Regions from separate parts of the Streptomyces sp. NPDC020807 genome, predicted to be linked through region 2. Evidence: riboswitches for the same ligand, from Rfam matches in the RefSeq annotation. Region 2 holds a riboswitch; the other holds the start of a gene.
The links. A riboswitch is a leader RNA that binds a small molecule or an ion and turns the genes downstream of it on or off. The one in region 2 is predicted to bind cyclic di-AMP.
Positions count from the first base shown of each region.

Region 1: it holds a riboswitch for cyclic di-AMP, as region 2 does, so the genes downstream of both, AB0G79_RS31195 (M23 family metallopeptidase) here and AB0G79_RS23390 (transglycosylase family protein) in region 2, are expected to answer to the same signal.

Region 1 is NZ_JBFADU010000035.1:35,853-43,791, forward strand. It holds tRNA gene AB0G79_RS31180 (tRNA-Met) at 1-65, shown strand, start outside; gene AB0G79_RS31185 (MerR family transcriptional regulator) at 209-949, shown strand; gene AB0G79_RS31190 (PP2C family protein-serine/threonine phosphatase) at 1,330-2,580, shown strand; cyclic di-AMP (ydaO/yuaA leader) riboswitch at 2,821-2,985, shown strand; gene AB0G79_RS31195 (M23 family metallopeptidase) at 2,997-4,235, shown strand; gene AB0G79_RS31200 (aldo/keto reductase) at 4,339-5,283, shown strand; gene AB0G79_RS31205 (PrsW family intramembrane metalloprotease) at 5,297-6,610, opposite strand; gene trmB (tRNA (guanosine(46)-N7)-methyltransferase TrmB) at 6,958-7,686, opposite strand; gene lhgO (L-2-hydroxyglutarate oxidase) at 7,790-7,939, opposite strand, start outside.
Region 2 is NZ_JBFADU010000017.1:91,434-99,372, reverse strand. It holds gene AB0G79_RS23415 (NAD(P)/FAD-dependent oxidoreductase) at 1-787, opposite strand, end outside; gene AB0G79_RS23410 (Ppx/GppA phosphatase family protein) at 1,158-2,078, opposite strand; gene AB0G79_RS23405 (DUF501 domain-containing protein) at 2,075-2,623, opposite strand; gene AB0G79_RS23400 (septum formation initiator family protein) at 2,708-3,178, opposite strand; gene eno (phosphopyruvate hydratase) at 3,279-4,565, opposite strand; gene AB0G79_RS23390 (transglycosylase family protein) at 4,840-5,640, opposite strand; cyclic di-AMP (ydaO/yuaA leader) riboswitch at 5,644-5,814, opposite strand; gene AB0G79_RS23385 (transglycosylase family protein) at 6,072-7,268, opposite strand; gene AB0G79_RS23380 (cytochrome P450) at 7,387-7,939, opposite strand, start outside.

The DNA.
Region 1 (7,939 bases), on a different contig from region 2:
GAGCAGCTCGGTAGCTCGCTGGGCTCATAACCCAGAGGTCGCAGGTTCAAATCCTGTCCCCGCTACTCAGTAGCAACGAAGGCCCGGATCGTGAAAACGATCCGGGCCTTCGTCGTGTGCCCCTTTTCTCGGCTCGACCCTTTTCTCGGCCTGACCCCCTTTTTCTCGGCTTGACCTTTACGCAACGTCAAGATCTACCGTTTTCGTCATGGAGTGGTCGATCCAGGAGATCGCCAAGAAGGCCGGCACCACCAGCCGCACCCTCCGCCACTACGGCGAGCGCGGACTGCTGGAACCGAGCCGGATCGGCGCGAACGGTTACCGGTACTACGACGAGGCGGGGCTCGTACGCCTCCAGCGCATCCTGCTGCTGCGGGAGCTCGGGCTCTCGCTGCCCGCCATCGCCGAGGTCCTCGCGGGGCAGCGCGACACGTCCGCCGCCCTGCGGACCCACCTCGCCCTCCTGGAGCGGGAACGCGAACGCATCGGACGCCAGATCGCGTCCGTGCGGACCACTCTCCACAAGACCGAGAACGGAGAAGAGCTCATGGCGGAGGAAGTGTTCGACGGCTTCGACCACGCGCGGTACGAGGGCGAGGTCACCGAGCGCTGGGGCCGCGAGGCGTACGAGAAGGGCGACCGCTGGTGGCGCTCGCTCGACGCCGCGCAGAAGAAGGCGTTCATGGACGAGCAGGCCGGCATCGCCCGCGACTTCGGGCAGGCGGCGCGGGACGGCCTCGCGGCCGACAGCGACGAGGTGCAGGCGATCGCGCGCCGCCAGATCGCCTGGCTGTCGACGACGTCGACGGTGACGAAGGAGTACGTGGTCGGGCTCGGACAGATGTACGTCGACGACCCGCGCTTCACCGCGAACTACGACAAGCACGGAGAGGGCACCGCGCTCCTCGTCAGGGACGCGATGGCGGTCTACGCCGAGCGGAACCTCTGACCCCTCGGGGCTCCGCTGCCCGAAGTGAGCGGTGGCCGAAACCGGGCCGGCTCTTTGCGGGCGCGTCCTGCCCCACCGTAGCGTCGCCCGCACTGTGAGTGAGTGACGTGCGGATGATCGACGCGTGAGCGACATGAGCCGGCGGGCGCCCGCCGTGCTCGTCCTGCTCGCGCCGCGGCCGCGTACGTACGCCAGTCGGCCCCGTGGAGGTCGCCGCCCGCTGCGGCGGCGGCCACCCTGGGGAGGACGCGGTACGACACCGGCCGGGCAGGAGAGCACAGGTGGGTCACCCCCTAGGAGCGGCGGGCGGCGGGCGGCTCCGTACGGGTGGCGGCAAGGACGGCCGCCCGTACGGCGGCGCCCGGCGCTTCCTCCGCGCGCTGCCCCCGCTGATCATCGTCGGCGGGGTCGTCTTCGACGTGCTGACCCCGCCCTCGTACACCGCAGCCCCGCTCTTCTCCGCCGCCCCGCTGATCGCCGCGCCGTTCTTCTCGACGCTCACGACCCTGCTCACCGGGATCGCCGCGATCCTCGCCTCCTTCGGCCTGCACCTCTACAACGGGACCGTCGACGAGATCCCGGCCCTCACCGAGACCCTGACGGTCGTCACCGTCTCGGCGCTCGCGATGCTCATCAACCGGGTCGTGCGCCGCAGCGGTGAACGGCTCGCGTCCGCGCGGGTCATCGCGGAGACCGCGCAGAAGGCGGTGCTGCCCGCGCCCGCCGAGCGGATCGGCGGGCTCCAGTGCGCGGCCCGGTACGAGGCGGCGCAGGCGGACGCGTTCATCGGCGGCGACCTGTTCGCCGTCCAGGACACCCCGTTCGGGGTGCGGCTCGTCGTCGGGGACGTCCGGGGCAAGGGCATGGACGCGGTCGAGGCGGTGGCCGTCGTCATCGGCGCGTTCCGCGAGGCGGCCGAGCAGGAACGGAGCCTGGAGGGCGTCGCGCACCGGCTGGAACGGGCGCTGGCCCGCGAGGGCACCCGCAGGGACGGGCTCGACGCGTTCGAGGGGTTCACGACGGCGGTCCTCGCGGAGATCCCGAGGACGGAGATCCCGAGGACGAAGACGCCGACGGGGACGGACGCCGCGGGCGACGGCACGACCGACGACGGTACGACGGACGACGGTACGACGGACGACGGTACGACGGACGACGGCACGAGAGGCGACGGCACGAGAGGCGACGGCACGACGGACGACGGCGCGACCGTACGGATCGTCAACCGCGGCCATCCGCCGCCGCTGCTCCTCTCCATGGACGGGAGCCTGGACGTCCTGGATCCGACGGAGCCCGCGCTGCCGCTCGGCATGGGCGAGCTGGCGGTCTGGCCGGACCGCGTCGAGGAACGCCCGTACCCCCGGGGCGCGACGCTCCTCTTCTACACGGACGGGCTCTCGGAGGCGCGGAACGCGGCGGGCGTCTTCTACGACCCGGCGCGCCGGCTCGCGGGGCGGATCTTCCCGGGGCCCGAGGAGCTGCTCGACGCGCTCGTGGACGACGTACGGCTCCACACGGGCGGCGAGTCGACGGACGACATGGCGCTGCTCGCGCTGAGCCGTCCGGCGACGGGGCAGCCGGAGCGGCGGCGGACGATGCCGGTGGTGCCGCCCGAGGGCTCGGGCCGGTGACCTCGGCGGGGTCGGTGACCATGGGTAGTCGAGGGGTCTCACTGGGATAACAATTGACATAACGTCAGATCGCCGGGGTTTGCGAAGTGCCCCGATCCCCCTTTCTGAAGGGTGGTCAACTCGGGCGATAACCCACCAATTCAATGAACGATCACCGGGAACGGCTTGGAATCGGGACCCCGTGTCTATTAACGTTCGATAACGCAGCGCGGTCGTCCCAGCCGTCGCAAGAGACGGCACCGTGCGCACGCGCCGAATCCCGAAAGGGAACCGGGGAACCACCACTTGGGGTGAATCGAGCCCATGCGCACCCGTGCGGAACACGCACCCGTGCGACCGGGCCCGTAGGAGACCTTCCTGCTCCGAACCCGTCAGCTAACCCGGTAGGCGAGAAGGAAGGAAAGGAGCGCGCCTCCGTGGCGTCCAACACTCCCGCACCCGAAGCCCCCTTCGACGCCTTCGGTGGTGGTGCGGGTCCTGCCGCTCCGGGCACCGAGTGGAACCCCACCGAGGGATCCCTCCGCGCCGAGAGCCGCTCCGGCGGCCGGCACCGGGTCGTCAAGCAGCGCTCCAACTTCGCCCGCTCCTCCACCGTCCTCGGCGTCGGCGTGATCGCCGCCGTCGGCGCGGGCGGCCTCGCCACCGCGCAGGAGAAGCCCCCGGTCTCGATAGCCCTCCCCGACCTGCCGGACCTCCCCGACCTGCACCTCCCGGCAGCGGAGGACCTCCCCGGCGTCGGCGAGTTCTTCGCCGACGAGGAGCGGGGCACGGGCGGCTCGAACGGCTCCGGGAACTCCACCGGAACGACCGGCAACGCGAACCCGCTCACCGCCGCCACCTACGTCACCCCCGCCGCCGAGCGCACCGCCCCGGCCGCTGCCGCCGACGAGACCGCCCGGGCCGGGGCCGCCACGGCGACCGCGAACACCGCCACCGCCGCCACCTTCACCCCGTCCACGCAGCCCACGGCCAGCACCGTCGACGCGGGCGAGATCCTGCGCGCCCGCATCCTCCAGCAGGCCGAGCAGCAGCAGGCCGAGGCCGACGCCGCCGAGAAGGCGGAGGCCGAGCGCCTCGCGGCCGAGAAGGCGGCGACGGAGGCCGCGGCGGCCGAGGCCGAGGCGGAAGCCGAAGCCAAGGCCAAGGCCGAAGCGGAGGCCAAGGCGGAGGCCGAGCGGATCGCCGCCGAGAAGGCCGAGGCAGAGCGGATCGCCGCGGAGAAGGCGGAGGCCGAGCGCCTGGCGCAGCTCGCCGCCAGCTACTCGCTGCCGCTCTCCTCGTACAGCCTCACCGCCACCTACATGCAGTCCGGCTCGATGTGGTCCTCCGGCTACCACACCGGCCTCGACTTCGCCGCGCCCACGGGCACGCCGCTGAAGGCGGTCCACGGCGCGACCGTGAAGTCGGCCGCGTGGTCCGGCTCGTACGGCTACCGGATCGTCCTGGAGCTGGAGGACGGCACCGAGGTCTGGTACTGCCACCTGTCGTCGATGCTGGTCAGCGCGGGCCAGACGGTGGGCACCGGCGAGACGATCGGCCGCGTCGGCGCCACCGGCAACGTCACCGGCGCCCACCTCCACATGGAGGTCCACACGGCGGGCGGCGACGGCATCGACCCGGCGGCCTGGCTCCGCTCCAAGGGCCTGACGATCTGAGGCCGGTCGAGTCCGGCTCTCCCTCCCGTGCCGGCTCTCCCTCCCGTGCCGGCTCTCCCTCCCGTACGGAATAGCCCCGGCGGCGCGGGCAGTTGATCACACCATGACGACTCTCCGCCCGCTGGGCGCTTCCGACCTGCACGTCTTCCCGCTCGCCCTCGGCGGCAACGTCTTCGGCTGGACCTCCGACGAGGCCGAGTCCTTCGCCGTCCTCGACGCGTACGTCGCCGCGGGCGGCAACTTCGTCGACACCGCCGACATGTACTCCTCCTGGGCCGAGGGCCACGAGGGCGGCGAGTCCGAGGCGGTCATCGGCCGCTGGCTGGCCTCCCGAGGCAACCGCGACGACCTCGTCATCGCGACCAAGGTCGGTGCCCACCCCCGCTACAAGGGCCTCGCCGCCACCACCGTCAAGGGCGCCGTCGAGGAGTCGCTCCGCCGCCTCGGCACCGACCACATCGACCTCTACTACACGCACTTCGACGACGAGACGGTCCCCGTCGAGGAGATCGTCACCGCCCTCGACCAGCTCGTGAAGGACGGCAAGGTGCGGGCCGTCGCCGCCTCCAACATCTCCCCGGAGCGGCTGCGCGCCTCCCTCGACTTCGCGGAGGCGGAGGGCCTCGCCCGGTACGTGGCGCTCCAGCCGCACTACAACCTCGTCTCGCGCGAGACGTACGAGGGCCCGCTCCTCGACACCGTCGCTGAGGCCGGACTGTCCTCCGTGCCGTACTTCGGTCTCGCCTCCGGCTTCCTCACCGGCAAGTACCGCCCGGGCGCCACGGTCGACAGCGTGCGCGCCGACGGCGCCGCCCAGCACCTCGCCACCGACCGCGGCCAGGCCGTGCTGTCGGCGCTCGACGAGGTCGCCGCGGCGCACGGGGCCGAGGTCGCCACGGTCGCCCTGGCCTGGCTCGCGGCCCAGCCGACGGTCGCGGCCCCGATCGCCTCGGCGCGCACGGTCGAGCAGCTGCCGGCGCTGGTGGCGTCGGCGGACCTGACGCTCACCGAAGCGGAGCTCGCCCTCCTGACGAAGGCCTCGGCCTGACCGGGGCCCGGGGCTAGCTTCTGTACGGGTTGTAGCCGCCGTAGTCGAGGTACTGCGGCGGCGCCCACACCTTCCCGGTGGCCCGTGCCGCGTACGTGAGCGAGGGCGAGGCGACCTCCCGGCGCTGCCACAGGTGGTGGAGCAGCTCCTGCTCGCGGGCGGTGAACTCGGCCTCGGAGAGCCCGGCCGTGCCGCGCCGGGCCCGGTTCCGCAGGAACGCGAGGGTCGTCGCGAAGGACTCGTACTCGCCGACCGCCTGCGCCGCCGGAGGCCCGTACGTCCGGGCGGCGAAGGCGCGGGCCATCTGCCGGGCGCCCATCGAGGAGAGCGCGAGCGGTTCGGCGGGGGAGAGCCAGCCGGCCGCCGCGTACGCCGGGAGCTCGCCGGCGATCGTGCGCAGCTCGCGCTGGCGGCTCCACACCGCGAGCCAGGTCAGCAGCCCGAAGGCGGGCACCATGAAGCCCACGTAGACGAGGAAGAACCAGGGGCCGCCGTAGCTGGCCGAGCCGTTCCAGGCGGCGTGCATCCCCATGGCGAGCAGGAGCCCGGCGATCGGCAGCAGGACCCGGCGCAGCCGCTTGCCGCGCGGGGCGAGGGCGGCGAGGCCGAAGCCGATGCCGGTCAGCACGGTGAAGAGCGGGTGGGCGAACGGGGCCATCACGATGCGGCCGAAGAAGGTCGCGGCGGTGACGGAACCGATGCCGGACGTGCCGGCCATCTGGTCCTCGCCGAAGGCGTTGCCGAGATAGAGGATGTTCTCGGTGAAGGCGAAGCCGGTCGCGGTGAACCCGGCGAAGACCACGCCGTCGACGAGCCCGCCGAAGTGGCGGCGGCGCAGCAGGAAGAGCAGCAGGAGTGCGGCGGCCTTCGCGGTCTCCTCGACGACGGGCGCGACGACCGTGGCGCCGAGGGCGTCGGCGGAGTCGGGGTCGGCGGTGGCGGTGGCTATCCAGCGGACGGCGAAGGTGTTCGCGAGGATCGCGACGAGCGCGGCGGCGAAGGCGCCCCAGGCGAAGGCGAAGAGCAGGTTCTTCCAGGGGCCGGGCTCGACCCGGTCGAGCCAGCGGAAAGCGGCCACCAGCAGTGGTACGGGAAGCACCGCGAGGCCCAGGCCGACGAGGAAGCCCTCGGTGCCGGTCTGCTCGCGGACCATCGCCAGGATCACGAGGGCGCAGAGCGCGAGCAGCGTGATCACGGCGACGGCCCGGAGGACCCGGCTGCGCCAGAAGGCGCGGCGGGGCCGGTAACGCCACTGGGACCGGTCGGCGGCGACGGCGGCGACGAACGCGGGTTCGTGCTCGTCGCTGCCCCGCCGCGGGACGGGCACGGCGAGGACCTGCGCGGGGGACTCGGGCGCTGACGCGGTTTCGGCGGGAACGGAGTTCGACACCTGACCGACCCTAACGACCCCCACCGACACCGTACGAGCGAGTTCGAGATCTCCACCCCCGGCCCCGAGCCCCGGCCCCGTGCCCCGGTCCCGTGCCCCGGTCCCGTGCCCCGGTCCCGTGCCCCGGTCCCGTGCCCCGGTCCCGTGCCCCGGCCCCGAGCCCCGGTCCCGTGCCCCGGTCCCGTGCCCCGGCCCCGAGCCCCGGCCCCGAGCCCCGGCCCCGAGCCCCGGTCCCGTGCCCCGGTCCCGTGCCCGAGCCCCGTGCCCCCGGCCCCGTGTCTGCGTCAGGCGCGGGGGACGCGCCGGAAGAGCAGGTCGTGCACGACGTGCCCCTTGTCGAGCCCCTGACCCTCGAAGCGGGTGACGGGCCGGAAGTCGGGGCGGGGCGCGAAGCCGCCGTCGGCGCGGGTGTTCTCGAAGTCCGGGTGCGCGGTGAGGACCTCGAGCATCTGCTCGGCGTACGACTCCCAGTCGGTGGCGCAGTGCAGGACGCCGCCGGGCCTGAGCCGGGTCGCGAGCAGGCTGAGGAACTCGGGCTGGATCAGCCGGCGCTTGTGGTGCCGGGCCTTGGGCCACGGGTCGGGGAAGTAGACGCGGCACCCGTCGAGGGAGTCGGTGCCGAGCATCTCGCGGAGCAGGATGATCGCGTCGCCGTTGGCGACCCGGACGTTGGTCAGGCCGTTGCGGTCGGCGAGACCGAGAAGGTTGCCCTGGCCGGGGGTGTGGACGTCGACGGCGAGGATGCCGGTGCCGGGGTCGGCGGCGGCCATCTGCGCGGTCGCCTCGCCCATGCCGAAGCCGATCTCCAGGACGACCGGGAGCCCGCCGAACATCTCGCCGAGGTCGAGGACGCTCTTCCCGTCGATGTCGAGCCCCCAGTCGGGCCACCGCTTGAGCATGGCCTCGGCCTGCCCGTACGTGACACGGCTGCGGCGCGGTTGGAAACTCCGGATCCGCCGCTCGTGGTGCGCCCCCGCGGGGTCGGGCATGGGCCCCTCGCCGGGCGCGAACATCCGACTGCCGCGGCGGGCGGCGGGCGGGGCTGCGGGGGGCTGCGGGGAGGAGTTCTCGCTCTGCTCAGACACAACGGCCGATTCTACCGGCAGAAGGTGAGCCCTATTTGTCCAGTATGCGCAGAGCTCTCGCCGCGACCTCGCGCCCGATCGGCAGGGAAGCCGTCGCCGCGGGCGACGGCGCGTTCAGCACGTGCACCGTCCGCACCGCCTCCCGGATCAGGAAGTCGTCCACCAGCGTCCCGTCCCGCAG
Region 2 (7,939 bases):
TCGTGTTGGAGTCGACCTCGAGGCCGTTCTTCAGCACGACGTGGCCGTCGACGCAGGAGTCCATGGACGTCTGCAGGTAGATCTCGATCCCGCGGGACTCCAGGTGCTCCTTGCCGTACTGGCCGAGCTTGGGGCCCACCTCGGGGAGGATCTTGTCGGCCGCGTCGACCAGCACGAAGCGCATGTCCTCGCGGGACACGTTCGTGTAGTACTTCGCGGCGTCGCGCGCCATGTCCTCGACCTCGCCGATCGTCTCGGCGCCGGCGAAGCCACCGCCGACGAAGACGAAGGTCAGCGCCTTGCGGCGGACCTCCTCGTCGGTGGTCGAGTCGGCCTTGTCGAGCTGCTCGAGGACGTGGTTGCGCAGGCCGATGGCCTCCTCGATGCCCTTCATGCCGATGCCCTGCTCGGCGAGGCCGGGGATCGGGAAGGTGCGGGAGACCGCGCCCATCGAGATGACCAGGTAGTCGAACGGCAGCTCGTACGCCTCGCCGACGAGCGGCGCGATCGTGGCGACCTTGCGGTCCTGGTCGATGGTGGTGACCCGGCCGGTGAGCACCTCCGCTCCGCGGACGACGCGTCGCAGCGGGACGACGACGTGACGCGGCGAGATGCTGCCGGCGGCGGCTTCGGGCAGGAAGGGCTGGTAGGTCATGTACGACCGCGGGTCGACGACCGTGACGGTCGCTTCCGCGTAGCGCATCTTCTTGAGGATGCGCCGAGCTGCGTACAGGCCTACGTACCCGCCGCCTACTACGAGGATCCTGGGACGCTCCGTGGTGCTCATGAGATCGAGTATCCACCCCGCCCGAGGGGGGTGCTCGTGCGCCCCTTCACAAGGTCTCTGCACACCTCTGCTACACTCCGCCGCCCACGTGATCCAGGTCATGGTCCCGCAAAGGAACCGAGGTGCGGTCGCGAACGTTGTTCACCCCTCGTGGCCTGGTCTGGAGAGCCCTCCGTAACCCCATGAGGCGAGGTGCGTTCACACGATGGAAACAGCGAGCGAAGTGGGCCCGGGACCTGCGAAAGGGCCCCGAGGCACCCCCCGGAGGGCCTAAAGACCCTCCTTGGACGCCATCAGGGCCCTTTTCCTTGTGAAGAACTTCACGAACCTTTCCCGACGGGGTGTCGCCGGAGGGCTCGATAGGTGCCCGCTATGCGACGGATAGGGCGATCCCATCGAGGATGTCGTGCTCGCTGACGACGACCTCGGAGGCGCCGACCCGCTCGACGATCTCGCGCAGGACGAGCGCCCCGGCGATGATCACGTCCACCCGCCCGGGGTGGATGACCGGAATCGCCGCCCGCTCGTCGTGGGTGGAGGCGAGGAGCCGGTCGGCGACCTCGGCGACCTGGGCGGCGGAGATCCGGGCGTGGTGGATCTTCGTGGAGTCGTACGCGGGGAGCCCGAGCGCGATCGCGGCGACCGTGGTGACCGAGCCGGCGAGGCCGACGAGGGTCTCCGCCGAGGTGATCGGCACGGTCTCGGCGGCCAGGTCGAGGGCGGCCCGCACGTCGGCGCGGATCGCCTCGGCCTCCTCGGCGGTCGGCGGGTCGTGGCGGACGTGCCGCTCGGTGAGCCGGACGCAGCCGATGTCGACGGAGCGGGCGGCCTCGACGTGCCGGTTGCCGACGACGAACTCGGTGGAGCCGCCGCCGATGTCCACGACGAGCCGCAGGTCGTCGCCGTGGAGCTCGCCGGTGGCGCCGGTGAAGGAGAACTCGGCCTCCTGGTCGCCGGTGATGACCTCGGGCTCGACGCCCAGGATCTCCACGACCCCGTTCACGAACTCCTCGCGGTTCTCCGCGTCGCGCGAGGCGGAGGTGGCGACGAAGCGGAGCCTGTCGGGGCCGACCCCGAACTCCGTGAGGACCTCGGCGTACGCGCGGCAGGCCGCGAAGGTGCGCTCCAGGGCCTCGGGGGCGAGGCGCCCGGTCTTGTCCACGCCCTGGCCGAGCCGGACGATCGTCATCCGGCGGTCCAGCTCGACGAGGTCGCCCGTCGCCGGGTCGAGGTCCGCCACGAGGAGGCGGATGGAGTTCGTACCGCAGTCGATTCCGGCGACCCGGGTCACTCGCCCTTCTCCTCTTCCTTGGCGGCGTCGCCGCACGGGGTGACGCAGGCGCCCTTCGCCCACCACTCGGGCAGCATCGCGAGCGCCTCGTCGCCGAAGGGGTTCACGCCCGGACCGGCGACCAGCGAGTGGCCGACGAGGACGTGCAGGCACTTCACCCGGTCCGGCATGCCGCCGGCGCTCGGGAAGCCCTCCAGGACCTCGATCGCGTCGCGGCGCGCGATGTAGTCCTCGTGCGCGGCGCGGTAGGCGGCGGCGAGCTCCGGGTCGGTGGCGAGCCGGGCCTGCATCTCCTTCATGACCCCGTTGGCCTCCAGGGTGCCGATGGCCGAGGCCGCCTTGGGGCACGTGAGGTAGTACGTGGTCGGGAAGGGGGTGCCGTCGGGCAGCCGGGGCGCGGTCTCGACGACGTCCGGCTGGCCGCACGGGCAGCGGTGCGCGATGGCGCGCAGGCCGCGCGGCGGACGGCCGAGCTGGAGCTCGAAGGCCTCGATGTCCGTCGCGGTGGGCTCGGTGCGCTCGGTCTGCGGAGGGGGCGTTTCCATGTCTGCTGTCTGCCTTGCTCGGTGTGTCGCGGAGGGGTGTCGCGGAGGGATGTCGCGGACGGGTGTCACCTCGGGCGGCGGGCCTCAGGGCCTGTCGGCCTTGTCGACGCCGTCCCAGAGGTTGTCGTACCAGGGGCGGTCCGCCGCCTCCTGGCCGGCGCGGGGCCGCTGCTCCGCGTCGGGGTCGTTCACGGTGAAGCCGGTCTCGCCGGGGAGCACGTAGTGCAGGTGCTCACGGGCGAGGCGCCGGACGTAGGCCGGGTCCTGGAGGCGGGCCTTCTCGTCCTTCAGCTCCTCGACGCGCCGCGCGGTCTCGGCGGCCCTGCGCTCCTGGTCGGCGATCTCGCCCTGCTGGGAGACGTAGCTCCGCATCGGGTAGGCGAGCGCGACGACCAGGGAGCAGACGACGAGGGCGAGGAAGGCCGCGCGGCCGGTGAGCCGGGAGCGACGGGCCTGCCGTCGGGTCTGCGAGCGGTAGACACGGGCCGCGGTCTGCTCGCCGAGCAGCTTGATCCGGGTCGCGGTCGAGAACCGGTCCCGGTCCTTCACGGCCATGTCGAGTCGCCTCCCCTGTTCATGCGTACGTCCCCGCACACGGTACGGGACCGAGTACGGGGACGTACGTATCCAAGGCGTCAGGCGATGTCCGCCCGGATCAGCCCTTGAAGCGCGGGAAGGCGCTGCGGCCGGCGTAGACCGCGGCGTCGTCGAGGATCTCCTCGATGCGCAGGAGCTGGTTGTACTTGGCGACGCGGTCCGAGCGGGCCGGGGCGCCGGTCTTGATCTGGCCGCAGTTCACGGCGACCGCGAGGTCGGCGATGGTGACGTCCTCGGTCTCGCCGGAGCGGTGGGACATCATGCACTTGAAGCCGTTGCGCTGGGCGAGCTCGACGGCGTCGAGGGTCTCGGTCAGCGAACCGATCTGGTTGACCTTGACCAGGAGGGCGTTCGCGGTGCCCTCCTCGATGCCGCGGGCCAGACGCTCCGGGTTGGTGACGAAGAGGTCGTCGCCGACGATCTGGACCTTGGAGCCCAGCTTGTCGGTGAGGACCTTCCAGCCCGCCCAGTCGTCCTCGAACAGCGGGTCCTCGATGGAGACCATCGGGTACGCGGCGACGAGCTCCTCGTAGTACTCGGTCATCTCGGCGGCCGAGCGGGACTTGCCCTCGAACTCGTACTTGCCGTCCTTGTAGAACTCGGACGCGGCGACGTCGAGCGCGAGCGCGACATCGGTGCCGGGGGCGTAGCCGGCCTCCTTGATGGCCTCGACGATGAGGTCGAGGGCGGCGCGGTTCGACTCCAGGTTCGGGGCGAAGCCGCCCTCGTCGCCGAGGCCGGTGGAGAGGCCCTTGCGCTTCAGCACGCTCTTGAGCGTGTGGTAGATCTCCGCACCCCAGCGAAGGGCCTCGGAGAAGGACTCCGCGCCGATCGGGGCGATCATGAACTCCTGGATGTCGACGTTGGAGTCGGCGTGCGACCCACCGTTGAGGATGTTCATCATCGGAACGGGCAGCAGGTGCGCGTTCGGGCCGCCCAGGTAGCGGAAGAGCGGGAGGTCGGACGCCTCGGAGGCGGCGTGCGCGACGGCGAGCGAGACGCCGAGGATGGCGTTCGCGCCGAGCGAGCCCTTGTTCTCGGTGGCGTCGAGGTCGAACATGGCCTGGTCGATCAGGCGCTGCTCGGTGGCGTCGTAGCCGACGAGCTCCGGGCCGATCTGCTCGATGACGGCGAGGACGGCCTTCTCGACACCCTTGCCCAGGTAACGGTTCGGGTCACCGTCGCGGAGCTCGATGGCCTCGAAGGCACCGGTGGAGGCGCCGGACGGAACAGCAGCACGGCCGGTGCTGCCGTCGTCGAGGCCGACCTCGACCTCGACCGTGGGGTTGCCTCGGGAGTCCAGGATTTCCCGGGCTACGACGACGTCGATGGACGGCACGAGCATCTCCTTCTGGGATGTGACGCTGGATGTGACGCAAGGTCGGTGCAGGGTCGCTTGGCCTTGCGACAAGAGCCTAACCGGCTCCGGGGCTCCGGCCAGCCGTGCGCCCGCACCCTGGGACGAAAAAGGGCCCAAGGGTGGGCATGTCGGGACGAAGGACCCGAGAATTACTGGACAGTAATCAAAGTTCTCCCCGAAAACGGGGAGAACCCCGCTCCGGCGCGCACGGGGGAAGGCGCGCCGGAGCGGGGTGGTCACCGCGGGTTCGTCGTCAGACTCACTTCAGGTGGAGCTGCTGGCCCACGTAGATGAGGTCGGCGTTGTCGACGATGTCCTTGTTCAGGTCGAAGAGCTTGGCCCAGCCGCCCGTGACGCCCTGCGCCTGGGCGATCTTGCTGAGCGTGTCGCCGGCCTTGACCGTGTACTCGCCGTCGCCCTTCTTGACCGTCTTGCCGGTCGGGGTGGTGACGGTCTTCTGCGTGGCGGCCTTCGGCGCGGCGTACTGCTGCGTCGACTGCTTGGGGGCCTGGCGCTGCTCGCTGCGGGTGGTCGGCTGCTCGGCCTTGCGCTGCTGGGTGTAGCCGTTCGAGCTGCTGGAGGAAGAGGAGCTCTTCTTCGAGTACGAGGAGGAGCCCGAGTTCGAGGAGGAGCTGCTCGACGAGGAGCTGCTCGACGAGGAGCCGGAGTCCGAGCCGCCGGAGTACGAGGCGCCGGAGAGGCCCACGCCACAGCTCGGCCACGCGCCCTTGCCCTGGCTCGCCAGGACCTTCTCGGCGACGGCGATCTGCTGGGACTTCGACGCCTGGTCGGCGGTCGGGGCGTAGGCGGTGCCGCCGTACGCGGCCCAGGTGGACGCCGAGAACTGCAGGCCGCCGTAGTAGCCGTTGCCCGTGTTGATGGACCAGTTGCCGGTCGACTCGCACTGGGCGACGCGGTCCCACTCGGAGGCGGTGGCGGCCGAGGCGGTGCCCGCGGTCATCAGCGGGGCGGCGACGGCGACGCCGGTCACGCCGACGAGAGCGGCGACCTGGGTGGCCTTGGAGGGACGACGGTGCTTGCCCTTGGCGGAAAACAGCATGGGGAATCTCCTCACCGACGCCTGTGAGGTGAGCTGTCGGGTTCGGGCCGGAAAGTTGCCCGGCCGCGTGTCCTTGCACGCGGCTTCACCCCAAGCCGTTCTCGGCCGTCTCTCAACGGCCGGGACCGGCACTTACCTTGGGTCCCCCACTCCTGCCTTCGGCGCTTGCGCGACGACTGTTCCCTCGACCGACGGCAGGATTCGGCGTTTCGGTCGACGGGGCCCGCGGTGGCGAGCGGTTACGACCATAGGCACAAGCCCGCCGGAAGCTCAAAGGGCGACATTGCGGAGAATTCGCCCCTACTTGCCCTCCGGCGGGGGGCGTTTGCGCAGGTGGGAGGTGACGGGAGCAAAGTTCGCGGTAGTGACACGCCAGTTGGGACGAAGAGACCCATGTCTCACTTACCCAAATGCGGACATAAGACCGCGAACTACTCCGCCTTGGATTCCGAACCGACCGTCAGATCGAGGCTCTGACCAGGGAGGATGTGGTCCGGATCGGCGCCCACCGTCCCGCGGTTGGCGTCATAGAGGGCGTTCCAGCCGCCGGGGAGTTCGTTCTCCTGTGCAATCTCCGACAGGTTGTCACCCGGCCGCACGGTGTACGCGTCCGAAGCGCCCTGACTGTCCGTTGTGCCCGAATCCTTCACCGCGTCAGTCGTGGAGTCGGTGATGTCGGTTTTACCTGCCTTGTCGGTTTCCTCCGGGGCGGGGGCACCCCGATGCTTGCCCGTGCCGGGCGCGACCGACGAGGCGTCACCCGCCGCCGCATCGGGCGTTTCGGACGTACCGGGCGTTACGGGCGTGGTGGGCGTGCCGGAGCCGTCGGGGGCGACGGGCGTCACCGAGGCGTCGGGCGCGACCGGGGCGGTGGGCGTGTCGGGTGTGGTGGGCGCCGAGGGCTTCCCCGTACCGGGAGCGGTCGGCGTGCCGGGCGTCGTCGGGGTGGCGCCGGTCGCGGGGGCGCTCGGCGTCCCGGGCGTGGCCGGGGTCGCGGGCGTCGCCGGGGTGGCGGGCGTCACGGGGGCGGCGGGGGCGACCGAGCGCTCCGGGGCCTTCGCGTCCTCGGAGGGGGCGCCCGACGGCGTACCCGCGGACGTACCGGCGGAACCGTCGGCGGAGGAGGCGGAGGAGGCGTCAGAAGGTGTCGCCGCGGACGCCGACGGCACCTCGGAGGTCCGGTTCGACTCCGCGACGGGCCCCGTGGACGTCGCCGAGGGCGTGGCCGGGCCCGGGTCGACTCCGGTGGCCTTGCCGTCGTTCCTGAGGCCCGCGATCGGCGCGCAGGTCGCCCAGTCCGTGCCGCCGGCGGCGAACGCCTTGTCGGCCACCGCGATCTGCTGGGCGCGGCTGGCGAGGTCGGGGCTGGGCGCGTACGCGAGGCCGCCGTTCCGCTCCCAGCTGTCCTGGGTGAACTGGAGGCCGCCGTACATCCCGTTGCCGAAGTTCGCGCTCCACTGGCTGCCGGACTCGCACTCGGCGACCCGGTCCCAGGTGGCGGCGTCGGCGGCGGAGGCGGATCCGGTGGCGAGCAGCGGCAGCGCCATGGCGGACCCGGTCACCCCCGCGGCGACGACGAGGGCGGGGGCCTGACGGGGGCGACGGTGTCGTCCGTTCCCGGAGCGCATAGGGAGGCCTTTCGCGTGACGGCTGAGACTGCCGGGAAACGTAGCGGCATTCGAACGCCCGTCACAAGTCGATGGAGCCCCGATCACGCGAAGATCACAGTTCTGACGGATCGTCAACTCACTGAACGCGCCCGGAAGGGGAGAATTCCACCGGAAGCGTGCGCAACCCCCTCATGATGAGCCCGCCGCGCCAGCGCAGTTCGTCCGGATCGGCGGCAAGTCGCAGGTCCGGCAGGCGAGTCAGCAGCGTCGCGAGCGCGGTCTGCCCCTCCAGCCGGGCGAGCGGCGCACCCAGGCAGTAGTGGATCCCGTGCCCGTACCCCAGGTGCTGGCTGTCCCGCCGCGAGAGGTCGAGGACGTCCGGGTCGGCGAAGCGCTCCGGGTCCCGGTTCGCGGCGGCCAGGACGACGAGCACCGGATCGCCCGCCGGGATCTCCTGCCCGCCGATGGTCAGCGCCCGCGTCGCGTACCGCCAGGTCGCCATCTCCACCGGACCGTCGAACCGCAGCAGCTCCTCGACGCCCGTCTCCAGGAGCCCCGTCTCCCCCGCCGCCAGCGAGCCCTGGAGCCGCTCGCGCTCCTCGGGCCGGCGCAGCAGCTGGTAGACGCCGTTGCCGATGAGGTTGACGGTCGTCTCGAAACCGGCGAACAGGATGATGAAGGCCATGGCG